Regions from separate parts of the Microbacterium laevaniformans genome, predicted to be linked through region 2. Evidence: predicted binding sites of a transcription regulator. Region 2 holds the regulator's gene; each other region holds the start of a gene.
The links. Region 2 encodes HrcA, which represses chaperone genes, less so after heat shock. Its sites were predicted from a motif close to TTNGCACTCGNNNNNNNCGAGTGCNAA; they were not measured.

Region 1 (5,534 bases), 1.0 Mb from region 2:
GCCGGCCCACGCGGGAGCTGCCACCGCGACCGTCATCGCCGCCACCGCGCCGGCGATCGCGACGGTGGCGCGGACGATTCCTGCACGTGCGCGCCGCATGCGCTCCAGCCTATGGGGCGGCGTCCGAACGGCGCACTACAGTTGACGCCATGACCGACCGCCGCCTCGCCATCTCCGCGTGGGAGAGCCTCTTTCGCGCGCAGCACGAGATCCTGCGCGAGATCAGCGACGACTTCGGAGACGACGAGCTGACCCAGGCCGAATACGACGTGCTGCTCACCGTCGTCCGCGGCGACGACAACACCGCACGCCTGCGCGACGTGACCGCCAACATGCTGATCAGCCAGCCGAGCGTGTCACGGCTCGTCGACCGGATGGTCGCCCGCGACCTCATCAGCAAGTGCGTCGACCCTCTGGACGGCCGCGGCGCGATCGTCCGCGCCACCGAGCGCGGGGTGAGCGCGTTCCGTCGCCTCGCGACCGTGCACGGTCGTTCCATCGCCGAACGGATGTCCGTGCTGAGCGACGACGAGCTCGAGCAGTTGGAGCGGCTGACGACGAAGCTGCGCCGCGCCTGAGCCCTCACGACGAACGGCGCCGCAGCGTCGCGGCGGCGAGCACGAGGCACACGACGGTCACGGCCGCGACGATCAGAACCGGACGCCACAGATCCCAGCCGTCGTCGCCGGCGCTCACGGCCCCGACCGCGTCGATGGCGTAGCTGAGCGGGAGCACCGCACTCAGCGCATGCAGCCAACAGTCCGAACGCGGTGCCCAACAGCGCATCCAGCACCGCGACCAGCCCCAGCTGCCAGACGGGGCCGGTCAGCTGCAGCCCGCAGATGACCACCGCGTATGCCACGGTGACAACGGCCTGCACGACAGCGATCAGACCGAACGCGAGGGCGTAGCCGACGATGACGTCCGCCTTCGCGATCGGCGTCGTGAGGAGCCGTTCGAGGGTGCCGCCGCGCCGCTCCCGCAAGGTCGTGATCGACGTGACGAGGAACATCACGATGAACGGGAAGACCGCCAGGATGCCGCCGCCGAACTGGGAGAACACCCCCGGACGGTCGGAGAAGATCCAGGCGAACAGGCCGACCAGCAGCGCCGGCGCCAGGAGCATCAGCGCGACCGATCGCGGGTCGTGCCGCAATTGGTGGAGCACCCTGCCCGCCGTCGCGCCCAGGCGCCGCACGTTCATCCCCGCACCCCCGACGCGGAGCGCACCAGCCGGAGGAAGGCCGCATCGGGATCGGACGCCCCCGCATCGGCGAGGAAGTGCGCCGGCGTCGTCTGCGCCAGCACACGCCCCTCGCGCACCAGCACGAGCTCGTCGCAGCGCAGCGCCTCATCCATCACATGGCTCGACACGATCAGCGTGCGCCCCGCGTCGGCCAGCGCACGGAACAGATCCCAGAGACCTTCGCGCAGCAGCGGATCCAGACCGACCGTCGGCTCGTCCAGGACGAGGAGATCGGGCTCGCCCAACAGCGCGATGCCCAGCGACACGCGCCCCCGCTGACCACCCGACAACGATCCCACCAGCCGGTGCTCCTGCGGCGCCAACCCGACGGCGTCGACGACCCGCGCCACCTCGGTCGCGGGCACGGCACGAGCGGCGGCGAAGTACGCGAGGTTCTGACGCACCGTGAGATCGTCGTACACGGCGCCGCCCTGGCTGTCGTACGCCACGCGCCGGCGCAGTCCACGCGAGCCGGCCGGCATCCCGAGCACCGCGACGGTTCCGCCGGCGATCCGCTGGACCCCCACGATCGCTCGCATCAGGGTCGTCTTGCCGCCTCCGCTCGGGCCGAGCAGCCCCGTGATGCGGCCGGCCGCGATGTCGAGGTCGAGACCGTCGAACACGGCCGTGCGCCCGCGCCGCACGCGGAGGCCGCGCACGGTGACCGCGGGGTCGACTGCGAGGCTCGTCATGCCCGCATTATCGCGCCGGCTTCGTCGCCTTGCCCTCGAGCCACAGCGTGTCGCTCTCATCGCTGTGCGCCGTACCGGTGCCCACATGGGTCGACACGATCTTCGGTCCCTTCGTGATCACGTGCACGAGCGCCATCGCGTGCCCGCGCCCGAGTCCGTAGTCCGCGGCGAGCCAGGCGACGATCTCACCGGCCTTCGTCCCGGGGCCGAAGCCCTTCGCCGCCGCCTCGTCGACGAACTGGCGCGGCGTCCGCCCGGTCTTGTCCTCGATGTTGTCGAGATATGCCTGGAACGACATGCGTGCCTCTTCCTCCCGCGCCGCGCCGGTCACCACCGGTTGCGGACGTCCTCTGCGAAGCCCTCGATGCCGTCGAAGCGGAGGGCGGCGCCGTCCACAGCGACCGTACCCGACCAGGTGCCGAAGCACTGGTCCGTGCGCGACGAGATGACGCCGAGATTCGTCGCGGACTTCTTGTCGTAGAACGGCGTGAACACGGCATCCAGCCCTCCCCCATGCACCCGCCACGGCCGCAGCGGCGCGGCGAGGTCGTAGTCCCAGGCGACGGGCTCGGAGATCTTGTGCAGCGTGCCGTCGAGCACGACGGCGTTCTCCGTCGACCCCGTCCCGTCGGTCCATCGCCCTCCGACCTGGATGCCGAGGCTGCGTCCGTCTGCGAGGGTTCCCGACCCGGCGCCCCAGTTCCACGACACGTCGTAGCTCCAGCGTCCACGCCCGTGATCCAGCACCGCCCACGATCCCGCCGGCACCTCGTAGTCGACGCCGTCGAGCGTCGGCACTCCGGATGCCGGGAACGCGACGTCCTTCACGGTGTACTGGAACCGCCGCGACGACCACGGCACCACGACCGCCAGCAGCTCGTGTCCGGGCGGGCGGCGCACCGTGATGTCGAAGGACGCGTCCGGGATCTCGGCGTGCAGACGCCAGAGCGACCCGCGCTCGGCCGGCGTGATGGTGGCGGCGAGGTCGGCGTGCCGCGCGATCGTGATGCCGGTGCCCAGCGAGGCGGGCAGCGACACCTCCCGCGACGGCAGCACCGTGACGCTGCGGCCCCACGAACGCATCGTGGCCCGATCGTGGATCCACGCCTCGTGCACGGCGGCGTAGTCCAGCGACGACACCGTGAGCGACACGATGTGCGTGGGCGTCATGACGTTCCAGTACTCCCACCTCTTGTTGCGCCCCCACGATCGGACGAAGCGTCCGCGTCCGATGCCGCGGGTGTCGACGAGCGGCGAGCGGGCGAAGCCGATCGCCGCCGGATTGAGGCGGCCGTCGGGGCGGGTGAGGGAGACGGGTTCGGTGAGCTCGCGCTCGCGCGCGGCGGGGGGTGCGGTCATCGGCATCCTTGCTGACGTTCCGAGTGCTGGTGCTTCCGGTGGGTGCTTCGACACTAGCGCGCAGGCGCGAACCGCCCCGGTCCTCGCGGACACGGGGCGGTTGTGCGCGGGTGCGCGGACCGGCACTATTGCTCGACCGGGTGCGGCTCCTGCGCCGACTCGTGCGCCTGGATCGTGGGCGCACCGCCGTCGGCGACGACCTGGACCTTGCGCGGCTTCGCCTTCTCGCTCACGGGGATCGTGACCGTCAGCACGCCGTTGCTGTACGTCGCGGCGATGCCGTCGGTGTCGATTCCCTGACCGAGGTTCAGCTGGCGCAGGAAGCTCGCGGTCTCACGCTCCCGCGTGATCCACTTCACGCCGTCGCCCTCGCTGAGGGTGCGCTCGGCGCGGATGGTCAGCAGCTGGCCGTCCACATCGATGTCGACCGAGCCCGGGTCGATTCCCGGAAGGTCGGCGCTCAGGACGTAGCGGTCGCCGTCGCGGTAGAGGTCCATCGGCATCCGGCGGGGTCCCCGGCGCGTGTCGAAGAGGCCCGACGCGATGCGGTCGAGGTCACGGAACGGGTCATACGTGGCCATTGTTCTCTCCTTGTCGTGTGTCACTGTGATGGTCTGTCAAAGTTGAGCCTCATCGACTCAACTAACTTCAGATTAGCACTCGACCCAGGAGAGTGCCAACGGTTCGCGCACAGCGAACGCGCGCGATCGCTGTGCGCCGTTCACCTGGCCCTCGCGCCGGAAGCCGCACTGCTGTTTCAGACACCACCGCCCCTTCAGCACACGGAACCCTTCGTCCCCACGTTCGGTAACAGCGCAAGTTCTCCACGAACCCGCGGACGGTGGCCACGACATCAGGAGATGGGCCCATCATGAGCGCATGCCGCGCTCACCCCGACCACTTCCGCCGACATTGCCGCAGGTGTTCACCGCCGCCGACGCGTCGACGGCCGGCGTCACTCGCGGGCGCCTCTCGGCTAGCGACCTCGACGCACCGTTCCGCGGAGTCCGCGTCCGGCGCGACACGGACGGCGCCGCACCGCACGACGAGGACACGCCGGACGAGATCGCGCGGCGCAACATCCTGGGTCGCGTCCGCGCCCACGCACTCGTGCTGCCGCCCCCTGCGTTCTACACCGGGACGACGGCGCTCGCGATCCACGGGCTCCCCTTCCCCGACGCGGATGCCGCGGCATCCGCCGACCTCGACGTCGCCGTTCCCGCGCCACACCGTGCGCTCCGGCGGACGGGCATCACCGCCGTGCAGATCAGCCCGATGCTCGTTCACACCACCGTCCGGGCGGGCCTTCCGGTCGCGACGCCCGCCTCCGCCTGGGCGATGCTCGCCCGCGAGCACACGGTTCGAGACCTGGTGGTGATCGGTGATGCGATCATCCGCGTGCCCCGCGACGGATGGGGGCGGCGTCTGCCCGACGCTCAACACGCCGGACTCGAGAAGCTGGCCGCGGCTGTCTCCGCAGGCCGCCGTTGCGGAATCGCGAAGCTCCGTGCCGCGCTTCCCCTGCTGCGCACCGGCAGCATGTCGCCGCTCGAGACGGACTGGCGACTGTCGCTCATCGGGACGGGCCTGCCGGAGCCCGAGCTCGACGTGGAGGTGCGCGCGCCCGACGGTCGGCTGCTCGGCATCAGCGATGGCGCGTTCGTGACGCACCGCGTCGCGATCGAGATCGAGGGCGATCACCACCGCACCTCGCGTCGCCAGTGGGTGCGCGACCTCGAGAAGTACTCCGACTACGCGAACCTCGGCTGGGATGTTGTGCGCCTGAGCGCCGCGCACATCCGACACGATCCCTCGCGGGGAGTCGCGCTGGTCCGCGCCGCCCTCGCACGCCGAGGTTGGCACGCGTGACCGGTCGCTCGGTTGACGCTTGCACCGGTAATCACATCGCAATTTCCCGCGCGAACGCCAACTGAACCGCGGCAGGCGCGCGCGGCGCTCAGCACTCGACGACGTTGACGGCGAGTCCGCCCTCGCTGGTCTCCTTGTATTTGGTCGACATGTCGATGCCCGTCTGACGCATCGTCTCCACGACGGCATCCAGCGGCACGTAGTGCGTGCCGTCGCCGCGCAGCGCGAGGCGCGCGGCCGTGACGGCGGTGGATGCCGCGATCGCGTTGCGCTCGATGCAGGGGATCTGCACGAGCCCACCCACGGGGTCGCACGTGAGCCCCAGGTGGTGCTCCATCGCAATCTCGGCGGCGTTCTCGATCTGACGG
Region 2 (5,534 bases):
GGCGCCGGGGCCTTGGTCTTCTTGGCGAAGTCCTCGATGAGAGCGCGCTCCTTGGCGTCGAGCTTCGTCGGGGTGACGACCTGCACACCGACCCGGAGGTCGCCGCGCGCTCCGCCGCGCAGGGGCGTGATGCCGCGGCCCTTGATCGTCAGGACGTCGCCGGACTGCACGCCGGATCGCACCTCGAGGTCGACCTCGCCGTCGAGCGAGGAGATCGTCGTGTGGGTGCCGAGGATCGCGTCGGGCATCGAGACCTCGAGGGTGGCGAGCAGGTCGTCGCCCTCACGGCTGAAGACCTCGTGGGTGGCGACGGTGACCTCCAGGTAGAGGTCGCCGTTCGGACCGCCCGCCGGGCCGACCTCGCCCGAGCCGGGCAGCTGGAGGCGCAGGCCCGTCTCCACGCCGCCGGGGATGTCGACCGACACCGTCCGCCGTGCGCGCACGCGGCCCTGTCCCTGGCACGTTGCGCAGGGGTACGGGATGGTCGTGCCGTAGCCCTGGCACGTGGTGCAGGGCTGCGAGGTCATGACGTTGCCGAGAAGACTGCGCACGGTGCGCTGCACCTGACCCGAACCGTGGCAGATGTCGCACGTCGCCGGCTGGGTGCCCGGCTGGCAGCACGATCCCTCGCAGGTTTCGCACAGCACCGCGGTGTCGACGTCGATGTCACGGTGGGTGCCGAAGACGACATCGCCGAGATCCAGCGTCACCCGCACCAGCGCATCCTGGCCGCGCTCACGCCGCGATCGCGGTCGGCCGGCGCGTGCTCCCCCGCCGCCGAAGAACGTTTCGAAGATGTCGCCGAATCCGCCGAAGCCTGCGCCGTCTCCGCCGAAGGGCGAGCTGTCGCCGCCCATGTCGTAGCGCTGGCGCTGCTCCGGGTCGCTGAGGACGTCGTACGCGTGGGTCACGAGCTTGAAGCGCTCGGACGCGTCCGCTCCCGGGTTGACATCGGGGTGCAGTTCGCGCGCGAGACGCCGATACGCCTTCTTGATCTCGTCGGGGCTCGCATCGCGGGATACGCCCAGGACTTCGTAGTGGTCGGCCACAATCGCCTTTCCTGCCCTTGCGGGCGCGGGTCGGTGTTCGGGAGCGGATCGCTCAGCGGGACGTGTCGTCCTCGTCGAGCAGTCGGCTCAGATAGTGCGCGACGGCGCGGACCGCCGCGAGGTTGGTGGGGTAGTCCATTCGGGTGGGGCCGAGAAGGCCGACGCGGGCGCGGGTGCCCGTTGCGTCGTACTCGCTCGTGAGGACGGAGGCCTCTGTCAGTCCGAAAGGCTCGTTCTCCCGACCGATGCTCGCGGCGAGACCGTGCTCGTCGGCGACCATCTCGCCCATCAGACGCAGCAGGGTGACCTGCTCCTCGATGGCCTCCAGCAGCGGGTAGATGCTGCCGCGGAAGTCGCCCTCGCGCCGAGCGAGCGTCGCACTGCCGGCCATCACGAGCCGGTCCTGACGGAAGTCATCCAGTTCCTCGCCGACGATGCGCGCGACGGTGCGCAACGCGGCGTCGATGCGGGTGCCGTCAGGGGCCGATGCCGAGAGTTCGACGATCGCGGCCGCGGCCTCCGCGACGGGCTTGCCCGTGACCAGCCGCGAGATCGCGATCTTGACCTGCTGGGCGGCATCCTCGGAGAGTTCCTCGGCCAGGAAGGCCACGCGCTGCGACACGCGTCCGGTGTCGGTGACGACGATGACCACCACGCGCGCTCCGCCCAGGTGCACGAACTCGACGTGTGTGACGTTCGCGCGGGCGAAAGACGGGTACTGCACGATGGCGACCTGGCCGGTGAGCTGCGTGAGGGCCCGGACCGTGCGCATCAGGAGCTCGTCGAGGTCGCCCGGGTCGGTGAGGAACGACGAGATCGCCGAGCGCTGCGCCGTGGACAGCGGCCGCAGGTCGGCGAGATGGTCGACGAAAACGCGGTAGCCCTTATCGGTGGGCACACGTCCGGAGGATGTGTGCGGCGCGGCGATGAGCTCCTCGTCCTCCAGGAGCGCCATGTCGTTGCGGATGGTCGCGGCGGACACGCCGAACTGGTGACGTTCGACGATCGCCTTGCTGCCGACGGGCTCATGGGTGTCGACGTAGTCCTGCACGATCGCGCGGAGGACCTGCAGGCCGCGTTCCGAGACCATCGCTCCTCCTTGTTGGCACTCAGGGTCGTCGAGTGCCAATATTACCGCGATCGCGCGGTCAGACGGTGAGGGCGCGCACCACGGCATCCGCCAGCAGGCGGCCGCGGCGGGTGAGGACGACGCGGCCGCGCACGGCGGAGGACCCGTCGATGAGCCCGTCGGCGATGAGTGCCGCGATCGCGTGACGACCCTCTCCGGTCAGCTCGGACACCGCGATGCCCTCGGCGATCCGCGACCGCAGGAGCACGTCCTCGAGTCGCCGCGCAGCGGCATCGGGGCGCTCCCGCGCCGCCGCAGGCGACGTGCCGGCGGCGAGGCGCTGCGCATACGCCGCGGGGTGTTTGACGTTCCACCACCGCAGGCCGTCGACGTGGCTGTGCGCGCCGGGGCCATAGCCCCACCAGTCGGTGCCGCGCCAGTACGCGAGGTTGTGGCGGGAGCGGTGACGGGGCGCCGTCGCCCAGTTCGACACCTCGTACCAGCCGAACCCGCTCGATGCGAACGCCTCGTCGGCCAGCTCGTACATGTCGGCCTGGAGGTCGTCATCCGGCGCGGCGACCTCTCCGCGGCGGATCTGGCGCTCGAGCTTCGTGCCCTCTTCGATGATGAGCGCGTACGCGGAGATGTGGTCGGGTGCGAGCGCCACGGCCGCCTCGACCGAACGACGCCAGTCGTCCAACGACTCCCCCGGCGCGCCGTAGATCAGATCGACGCTCACATCGAGGCCGGCCGAGCGTCCGGCGTCGACGGCCGTCTGCACGCCGGCCGGATCGTGGGTGCGCTCGAGTGCGGCGAGCACGTGGGGCACGGCCGACTGCATGCCGATCGACAGCCGGGTCACGCCGGCCTCTGCCAGCTCGTGTGCCATTGCGACGGTCACCGTGTCGGGGTTGGCCTCGACGGTGACCTCGGCGTCGGCGGCCAGCGCGAAGGCGGAGCGGATGCCGTCGAGCATCCGGGCCAGATCTCCCGCGGGAAGCAGAGTGGGCGTGCCGCCGCCGAAGAAGACGGTGGATGCCGCGCGGAGGGGCCCCCGCGCCGACAGCACGCCCTGTGAGAGCGCGATCTCGCGGAGCACCTCGTCGGCGTACGCGTCCTGGCGCGCGCCCCGGAGCTCCGTGGCGGTGTAGGTGTTGAAGTCGCAGTAGCCGCAGCGCACCCGGCAGAAGGGCACGTGCAGGTAGACGCCGAAGTCGCGGGCGGGGTCGATCGAGATGTCGGGCGGCAGCGCGCCGTCGAGCGGAGCGGGATCGCCGAGGAGAAGGGCGGAGCCCATCAGGCGGGCGTCGTATACAGCGGGGAGATGGCCCGCAGGTACCCGCGGAACAGCTCGCGACGGCGACGCTTCACCAGTGCCGGAACGACGCGGTAAAGCGTGGCGACGGGACGGTCGAAGGCGCGCACCGTGAACCGTACTTCGTCGTTGTCGGCCCAGCTGATGACGAAGGATTCCTCGCCGCTGACCACCGAGTCCCCGACGGTGCCGAGAGCGAAGCCGACGCGTCGCGGCTCCTCGATCGCGTAGATGACCCGCAGCTCGCCGTCCGCGTTCATGCCCTTGACGTGTCCGCGCACCCGCACCGTCGTTCCCGCAGCCACGTACGGGGTCCCGTCGGCGTCGAAGCGCTGGTCGGCGTCCAGGCGACTCGCGACCATCGGATTGCCGTCGACGTCGTAGCCCACGCCCGTGTACATCGGTCCGGCAGCCGGGCGCACGTCCGAGATCGTGAGGCCCGCTCCGCGCAGCGCCGTCCACGACAGCAGCGCGTCGGCCGATGACTCGAAGCGGGCCTGGCCGCTGCCGAGCAGCCAGGAATCCTCCGCCGGAACGCTGCTCTCGGGCGGATAGCTCATGAGGTCGTGCGCCTGCGTGGCGCCGACGGCGGCGTAGTCGACCGTGTCGTCCTGAAAGCTTCCGCGACGCATGATGTCCAGCCTAACCGGGGCGTCCGGCTTACTTCTTGTCCTTGCCCTCGACGTCGCCGGAGAGCGCGGCGATGAAGGCTTCCTGGGGCACCTCGACGCGACCGACCATCTTCATGCGCTTCTTGCCCTCCTTCTGCTTCTCCAGCAGCTTGCGCTTGCGGGTGATGTCGCCGCCGTAGCACTTGGCGAGCACGTCCTTGCGGATGGCGCGGATGTTCTCGCGCGCGATGATGCGTGCGCCGATGGCGGCCTGGATGGGCACCTCGAACTGCTGGCGCGGGATGAGTTTGCGCAGGCGTTCGGTCATGAGGGTGCCGTACGCGTACGCCTTCTCTCGGTGGACGATCGAGCTGAACGCGTCGACCTTCTCACCTTGCAGCAGGATGTCGACCTTCACGAGATCGGCCTCCTGGGATCCGGCAGGCTCGTAGTCGAGGCTCGCGTAGCCCTGGGTCTTGGACTTCAGTTGGTCGAAGAAGTCGAAGACGATCTCGCCGAGCGGCATGTTGTAGCGCAGCTCGACACGGTCCTCACTGAGGTAGTCCATGCCGAGGAGCGTTCCGCGGCGCTGTTGGCAGAGCTCCATCACCGTGCCGACGTAGTCCTTGGGCAACAGGATGCCGACCTTGACGACCGGCTCGGAGACACTCGCGACGCGGCCGTCGGGGTACTCGCTCGGGTTGGTGACCGTGACCGACTCGCCCGTGTCGGTCGTGACCTCGTACGTCACCGAGGGTGCCGTGGTGATGAGGTCGAGGCCGAACTCGCGCGACAGGCGCTCCGTGATGATCTCCAGGTGCAGCAGGCCCAGGAACCCGCAGCGGAATCCGAAGCCCAGGGCGACGGAGGTCTCCGGCTCGTACTGCAGCGAGGCGTCGGACAGCTTCAACTTGTCCAGCGCCTCACGCAGGTCGGCGTAGTCGCTGCCGTCGATCGGGTAGATCCCGCTGAACACCATCGGCTTGGGGTCGGTGTAGCCGGCCAGTGCTTCGCTCGCGGGCTTGCGGTGGTTGGTGATCGTGTCGCCGACCTTCGACTGGCGCACGTCCTTCACGCCGGTGATCAGGTAGCCCACTTCGCCGACTCCGAGGCCCCGGGTCGGGACCGGCTCGGGGCTGGAGACACCGATCTCGAGCAGGTCGTGCGTCGCGCGCGTGGACATCATCTGAATGCGCTCGCGCGGCTCGAGTTTGCCGTCGACCATGCGGACGTATGTCACGACGCCGCGGTACGCGTCGTAGACGGAGTCGAAGATCATGGCGCGCGCCGGGGCGTCGGCGTCGCCGACCGGCGCGGGGATGCGCTCGACGATGCGGTCGAGCAGCCCCTCCACCCCCATGCCCGTCTTGCCCGAGACCCGCAGCACGTCGGCGGGGTCGCCGCCGATGAGGTTCGCAAGCTCCGCGGCGTACTTCTCCGGATCGGCGGCGGGCAGATCGATCTTGTTGAGCACCGGAATGATCTGAAGG
Region 3 (5,534 bases), 700 kb from region 2:
GACTCAGAAGTCCATGCCACCCGTGGGGTCGCCCGCGGGAGCGGCGGCCTTCTCGGGCTTGTCGGCGACGACGACCTCGGTGGTGAGGAACAGACCCGCGATCGACGCGGCGTTCTGCAGCGCCGAGCGCGTCACCTTGGCCGGGTCGATGATGCCTGCGGCGAACATGTCGACGTACTCACCGGTCGCGGCGTTCAGGCCCTGGCCGACGGGAAGCTCCGACACCTTGTTGGCGACGACACCCGGCTCGAGGCCGGCGTTGAGGGCGATCTGCTTCAGGGGCGCCTCGATGGCGACCTTGACGATGTTCGCACCCGTCGCCTCGTCGCCCGTGAGCGCGAGCTTCTCGAACGCACGCTTGCCGGCCTGGATGAGGGCGACACCGCCACCGGGGACGATGCCCTCCTCGACGGCGGCCTTCGCGTTGCGAACGGCGTCCTCGATGCGGTGCTTGCGCTCCTTGAGCTCGACCTCGGTGGCCGCACCCGCCTTGATGACGGCGACGCCGCCGGCGAGCTTGGCGAGGCGCTCCTGCAGCTTCTCGCGGTCGTAGTCGCTGTCGGTGTTCTCGATCTCGCGCTTGATCTGGGTCACGCGACCCTCGATCTGCGCCGACTCGCCCGCACCCTCGACGATCGTGGTCTCGTCCTTGGTGACGATGACCTTGCGCGCCTTGCCGAGCAGGTCGGTGGTGGCGTTCTCGAGCTTGAGACCGACCTCCTCCGTGATGACCTGGCCGCCGGTGAGGATCGCGATGTCCTGGAGCTGCGCCTTGCGACGGTCACCGAAGCCGGGAGCCTTGACGGCGACCGACTTGAAGATGCCGCGGATCTTGTTGAGAACGAGGGTCGCGAGAGCCTCACCCTCGACGTCCTCGGCGATGATGACGAGCTCCTTGCCGTCCTGGATCACCTTGTCGACGATCGGCAGCAGGTCCTTGATGTTGGAGATCTTCTGGTTCGCGATGAGGATGTACGGGTCCTCGAAGACAGCCTCCTGGCGCTCCGGGTCCGTGACGAAGTAGGGGTTGATGTAGCCCTTGTCGAAGCGCATGCCCTCGGTGAGCTCGAGCTCGGTGCCGAACGTGTTCGACTCCTCGACCGTGACGACGCCCTCCTTACCGACCTTGTCGATCGCCTCGGCGATCAGCGCGCCGATCTCGGGGTCAGCGGCGGAGATGGATGCCGTGGCGGCGATCTCCTCCTTGGTCTCGACCTCCTTCGCGGAGGCGAGCAGCTCGTCGGAGAGCGCCTTGACGGCCTTCTCGATGCCCTTCTTCAGGGAGATGGGGTCGGCGCCGGCTGCGACGTTGCGCAGCCCTTCGCGCACGAGAGCCTGGGCGAGGACGGTGGCCGTCGTGGTGCCGTCACCGGCGACGTCGTCCGTCTTCTTGGCGACCTCCTTGACGAGCTCCGCGCCGATCTTCTCGTACGCGTCGTCGAGCTCGATCTCCTTGGCGATCGAGACACCGTCGTTCGTGATCGTGGGGGCGCCCCACTTCTTCTCGAGCACGACGTTGCGACCGCGCGGGCCCAGGGTCACCTTGACGGCGTCGGCCAGGATGTTCAGGCCACGCTCGAGGCCACGGCGGGCCTCCTCGTCGAAAGCGATGATCTTTGCCATAAGTGTGTCGTCCCTCCCGGACGTGAGGATGAGTCTTTAGCACTCGCGATGATTGAGTGCTAACTCATTCTGGCACTCTGGCATGACGAGTGCAAGCCGCGCCGAGCGGACGCGACGGGAGGGCCGAACGACGTCAAGCGACGACGCGGACCGACTCGGCCTGCGGGCCCTTCTGACCGGCGCCGACGGTGAACTCGACCGTCTGCCCCTCCTCCAGGACACGGAATCCCGACATGTCGATGTTGGAGTAGTGGACGAACACGTCCTGGCCGTCGGTCACGGTGATGAAGCCGAAACCCTTCTCGGCGTTGAACCACTTGACGGTACCTTGGGCCATGCGAATCTCCTGATGCTGCGGTGGGACGTCGCAATGCTAACCAGCGTGAGAGCGGCGAAATCGCTGTTCCGGCAAGTGTTGACACAGGCGCATCGAACTGTTCACACGCGCGAAACACGCTCCCCGCTGATACCCGCAGGGCGGGGTGGTCAGCCGGCCGGAGTGGCCCCGGCATCCGTGCGATCGGCACCGATCACGACCACGAGGAGCTTGGCGCCGTCGCCGCTCGCGAGGCCCTTGTACGCATCGCTGAGTGTCACGGCCGCCCCGCCGATCACCTGTGCGAGCCCCCGCGCCGCACCTTCTTCGGCGGGGCCGGAGTAGAAGACCGTCGTGGTCGGGAAGTCCTTGGAGCTGGCGTCGCCGGCCGTGACGCTGTCGGGCGACCAGCCGGCCCCGACGATGGTCTGCGCGAGGGAGCCGGCCAGACCCGACTGTGTCGTCGCGTTGAGAACGGTGACCGGGTACGACGTGTCGACGACCGGCTCGGCGGTCGAGATGGTCGTCGGCGTGGCGCTCGGGGCGGGAAAGAGGGTGACGCGCCCGATGGCGATCAGCGTGCCGAAGATGCCCAGCGCGACCAGCACGACGATCGCGATGACCGACCACAGCACCACGATTCCTCCCCGCAGGCGCGGATTCTCGGCGCGATGCGCACCGATGCGTCCCCCCTCGAGGGCGAGATCATCGAAGCGGTCCTTCTGCGGGGGCGTACTCGGCACCCCAGAATGCTACCGGCCTGTTCCGGTGCGGACGGCGGGAACGGCCGCGCGTCCCGCACGCTCGCTCTCGCGCGCATCGCGGAGCCGACGGAGGCGGTGCACCAGCATGGCGTCGTGCGCCGCGGCATCCGGTTGATCGATGATGCGAGCCAGCAGCTGGTAGTACCGGGCGGGCGCCAGGGCGAGCTCGGCACGGATGGCCTCCTCCTTGACGGCGTCGTGCACGGTCCACCGCGACTCGAAGTCGAGGAGGAGGCGATCACGCTCGGAGAGGGGCACCTGCTCACGTTAACCCCGCGCAGCGCGCTCGCCGGGACGCCACTCCAGCCATCGCCCGAGTGGGTCGGCGTGGGCGAGGACGACGCCGTCGCGCGCGAGTGCGAAGCCCTCAGCGGGAGCGTTCGATGCGATCCGCCCGCCGCGCCATCCCTCGTGCAGCGAGGGCGCGTCGAGCGTGATCCACCGTCCCACGACGGATACCTGCTCGATCAGCGCGTGGCGCGCGTGCCAGCCGAGGTGCGCCAGCACGCCGGGGGTCTGAACGACCAGCGTCGCCTCGGGCGGCGCCGCCGCGACGGCGTGAGCGAGCTGGTCGACGCCGTCTCCCGCGAACATGAGGGGCGGGTCCGCCGCCGTGATGCGCAGCGCGGAACGCACCCGATCCGCGGGTCCGGTCTCGCCCGGCCAGACGAGAGCCGTCAACCACGCCTCGGTGGCGGGGTCGGCCGGATCCAGTGGTGCGAGATCGATGCCGGCTCGCCAGACGATCTCCGGATGCCGCAACGGGGGCACGTGCTGACCGCGCAGCTCGCTCTCGAGCACGACGGCCGACACCCCGTCGAGCGGATCGTGCGCGATCTCGCCCGCGACGCCGCGATAGCGGTAGGAGTATCGGTCGGGGTAGAGACACAGTCCCGCACTCGCGCCGACCTCCAGCAGCGCGATCGGCCCGTCGATGCCGGCCAACGCGGGCAGCAGAGCGGCGCACCGGAGGGGTTCGTTGGTCTGCAGCGAGCGCGCCGTGCACTCCGCGACCAGCTCGTCGCCGTGGGCGAGCACCCACTCCCGCCACTCGGGGTACCCACTCTCGCCGGATCCGAGCAGCCGCGCGGCGGCGAAGACGAGCGGGGGCTGACGATGAGAAGGCGCGATCCGCCCGAGCACCTCCTGCGCCGCGGCATCCGCCGCGACTCCGGCGGCCCACTCGCCGTACAGCGCGGAACGACCGGGAGCCTCGTCGCGGGCGAACCGGCCATAGCGCGCCGACACCGATTCTGGGAGGGAACTCATGGGTGACATTCTCGCGGGCCGAGCCGACCGCGGCCCGCGTCGGGTTGAATGGAGGTGGACTAAGGAGCCAGACATGACCTACCGCGTGACCAAGACCGACGACGAGTGGCGTTCGGAGCTGACCCCCGAGCAGTACGCCGTCCTCCGTCAGGCAGGGACGGAGCGCGCATGGACCGGCGAGCTCCTCGACGAGAGCCGCGCGGGTCTCTACACGTGCGCCGCGTGTGGCGCGGAGCTGTTCCAGAGTGGAACGAAGTTCGACTCGCATTGCGGGTGGCCGAGCTTCTACGAGTCGGTGCGCCCCGAGGCCGTCGAGCTCATCGAAGATCGCAGCCACGGGATGGTCCGCACCGAGGTGCGGTGCGCGAACTGCGGCTCGCATCTCGGACACGTCTTCCCCGACGGGTTCGGCACCCCCACGGGCGACCGGTACTGCATGAACTCGCTGTCGCTGTCGTTCACCCCGGCGCCGGAGGCGGATGCGTCGTGATCGAGACGGTCACGGACTACCCGGCCCTGGCGGCGGTGCGAAACCGTCGCTCATGGTCGAAGGTGACGGATGCCGCGCCCACCCGCGCCGAGCTTCTCACCCTGATCGCGGCGGCGGGGCGGGTCGCCGACCACTCGTCCCTGCGACCGTGGCGCGTCATCGAGCTGCGTGGCGAGGACCGGGCGACGCTCGGGGCGGCGATCGCGAAGGTCGAGGGCGACGACAAGCCGTCGACGAAGCCGTTGCGCGCGCCACTGCTGCTCGCCGTGGTCGCCAGCTACCGCAAGAGCGAGAAGGTTCCCCGCTGGGAGCAGGAGGCGGTCGCCTCGGGTGTCGCCCACACGCTCAGCCTTCTGCTGGATGAGGCGGGATGGGGTGTCATCTGGCGCACCGGTCATTACACGCGGGCGAAGGCGGTGGCCAAGGCGCACGGACTCGCGAAGGACGAGGAGCTGCTCGGCTGGCTGTACGTCGGCGGCAAGCCCACCGGTGCGCGACCCGGTCGCCGCAAGAGCGTCGATCCCCGTGCGCATCTCAGTCGAATGCCGGCCCCCGCCAAGGGCGCCGACAAGGACGGCGGGGCGACGAAGACCGGCGCGAAGAAAGACAAGAAGAAGAGCTGACGCTCCCGTCGTCCGCTCAGGTTCGTCGTCGCCGCCAGGGCGCGAGAGCGACGACGACCGAGCTCGCCGCGACAGCGACCATCAACAGTTCGGTTCCCCAGCCGGGACCGGCATCCGCGGGCCAGAACGCATCCAGCGTGAACGCGGTGGCGAGCTGGCCGACCACGACGCCGAGGCCGAGCAGCAACACCCCGGTGTGCGCGACGAGCGCCGCCGACAGGAAGATGTAGATCACGCCGACCACGCCGCCGAGGTAGAGCCACGCCTCGGTCGGCAGCGCCGGCGGCACACCGACGAACGCGACGTGGACGACGGCGGCGACGGCGAGCACCACCGTTCCCCCCAGAAAATTGACGAACGTCGCCGTCAACGGTGTCCCCACGCGTTGGCGCAGCCGCCCGTTGGTCGCCTGCTGCCACGCGATGCCGACGCCCGCCAGGAACGGCAGC

Region 1: a site for HrcA is predicted at 3,951-3,977, ahead of JOE53_RS11180 (Hsp20/alpha crystallin family protein). Genes of this name have one in related genera too.
Region 3: a site for HrcA is predicted at 1,660-1,686, ahead of groL (chaperonin GroEL). Genes of this name have one in related genera too.

The regions. Positions count from the first base shown of each region.
Region 1 covers NZ_JAFBCE010000001.1:2,336,513-2,342,046, forward strand. The annotation lists gene JOE53_RS11150 (DUF2207 family protein) at 1-99, opposite strand, end outside; gene JOE53_RS11155 (MarR family winged helix-turn-helix transcriptional regulator) at 150-578, shown strand; gene JOE53_RS15245 (hypothetical protein) at 583-735, opposite strand; partial or broken gene JOE53_RS15250 (ABC transporter permease) at 806-1,204, opposite strand; gene JOE53_RS11165 (ABC transporter ATP-binding protein) at 1,201-1,938, opposite strand; gene JOE53_RS11170 (DUF4287 domain-containing protein) at 1,946-2,236, opposite strand; gene JOE53_RS11175 (DUF2804 domain-containing protein) at 2,266-3,297, opposite strand; gene JOE53_RS11180 (Hsp20/alpha crystallin family protein) at 3,423-3,878, opposite strand; gene JOE53_RS11185 (hypothetical protein) at 4,177-5,166, shown strand; gene JOE53_RS11190 (L-serine ammonia-lyase, iron-sulfur-dependent, subunit alpha) at 5,255-5,534, opposite strand, start outside.
Region 2 covers NZ_JAFBCE010000001.1:1,295,417-1,300,950, forward strand. The annotation lists gene dnaJ (molecular chaperone DnaJ) at 1-1,049, opposite strand, end outside; gene hrcA (heat-inducible transcriptional repressor HrcA) at 1,102-2,139, opposite strand; gene hemW (radical SAM family heme chaperone HemW) at 2,198-3,415, opposite strand; gene JOE53_RS06090 (DUF1990 family protein) at 3,415-4,065, opposite strand; gene lepA (translation elongation factor 4) at 4,094-5,534, opposite strand, start outside.
Region 3 covers NZ_JAFBCE010000001.1:1,993,107-1,998,640, forward strand. The annotation lists gene groL (chaperonin GroEL) at 4-1,623, opposite strand; gene JOE53_RS09480 (cold-shock protein) at 1,757-1,960, opposite strand; gene JOE53_RS09485 (LytR C-terminal domain-containing protein) at 2,110-2,682, opposite strand; gene JOE53_RS09490 (DUF3263 domain-containing protein) at 2,692-2,961, opposite strand; gene JOE53_RS09495 (DUF2332 domain-containing protein) at 2,971-3,972, opposite strand; gene msrB (peptide-methionine (R)-S-oxide reductase MsrB) at 4,046-4,462, shown strand; gene JOE53_RS09505 (nitroreductase family protein) at 4,459-5,085, shown strand; gene JOE53_RS09510 (DMT family transporter) at 5,102-5,534, opposite strand, start outside.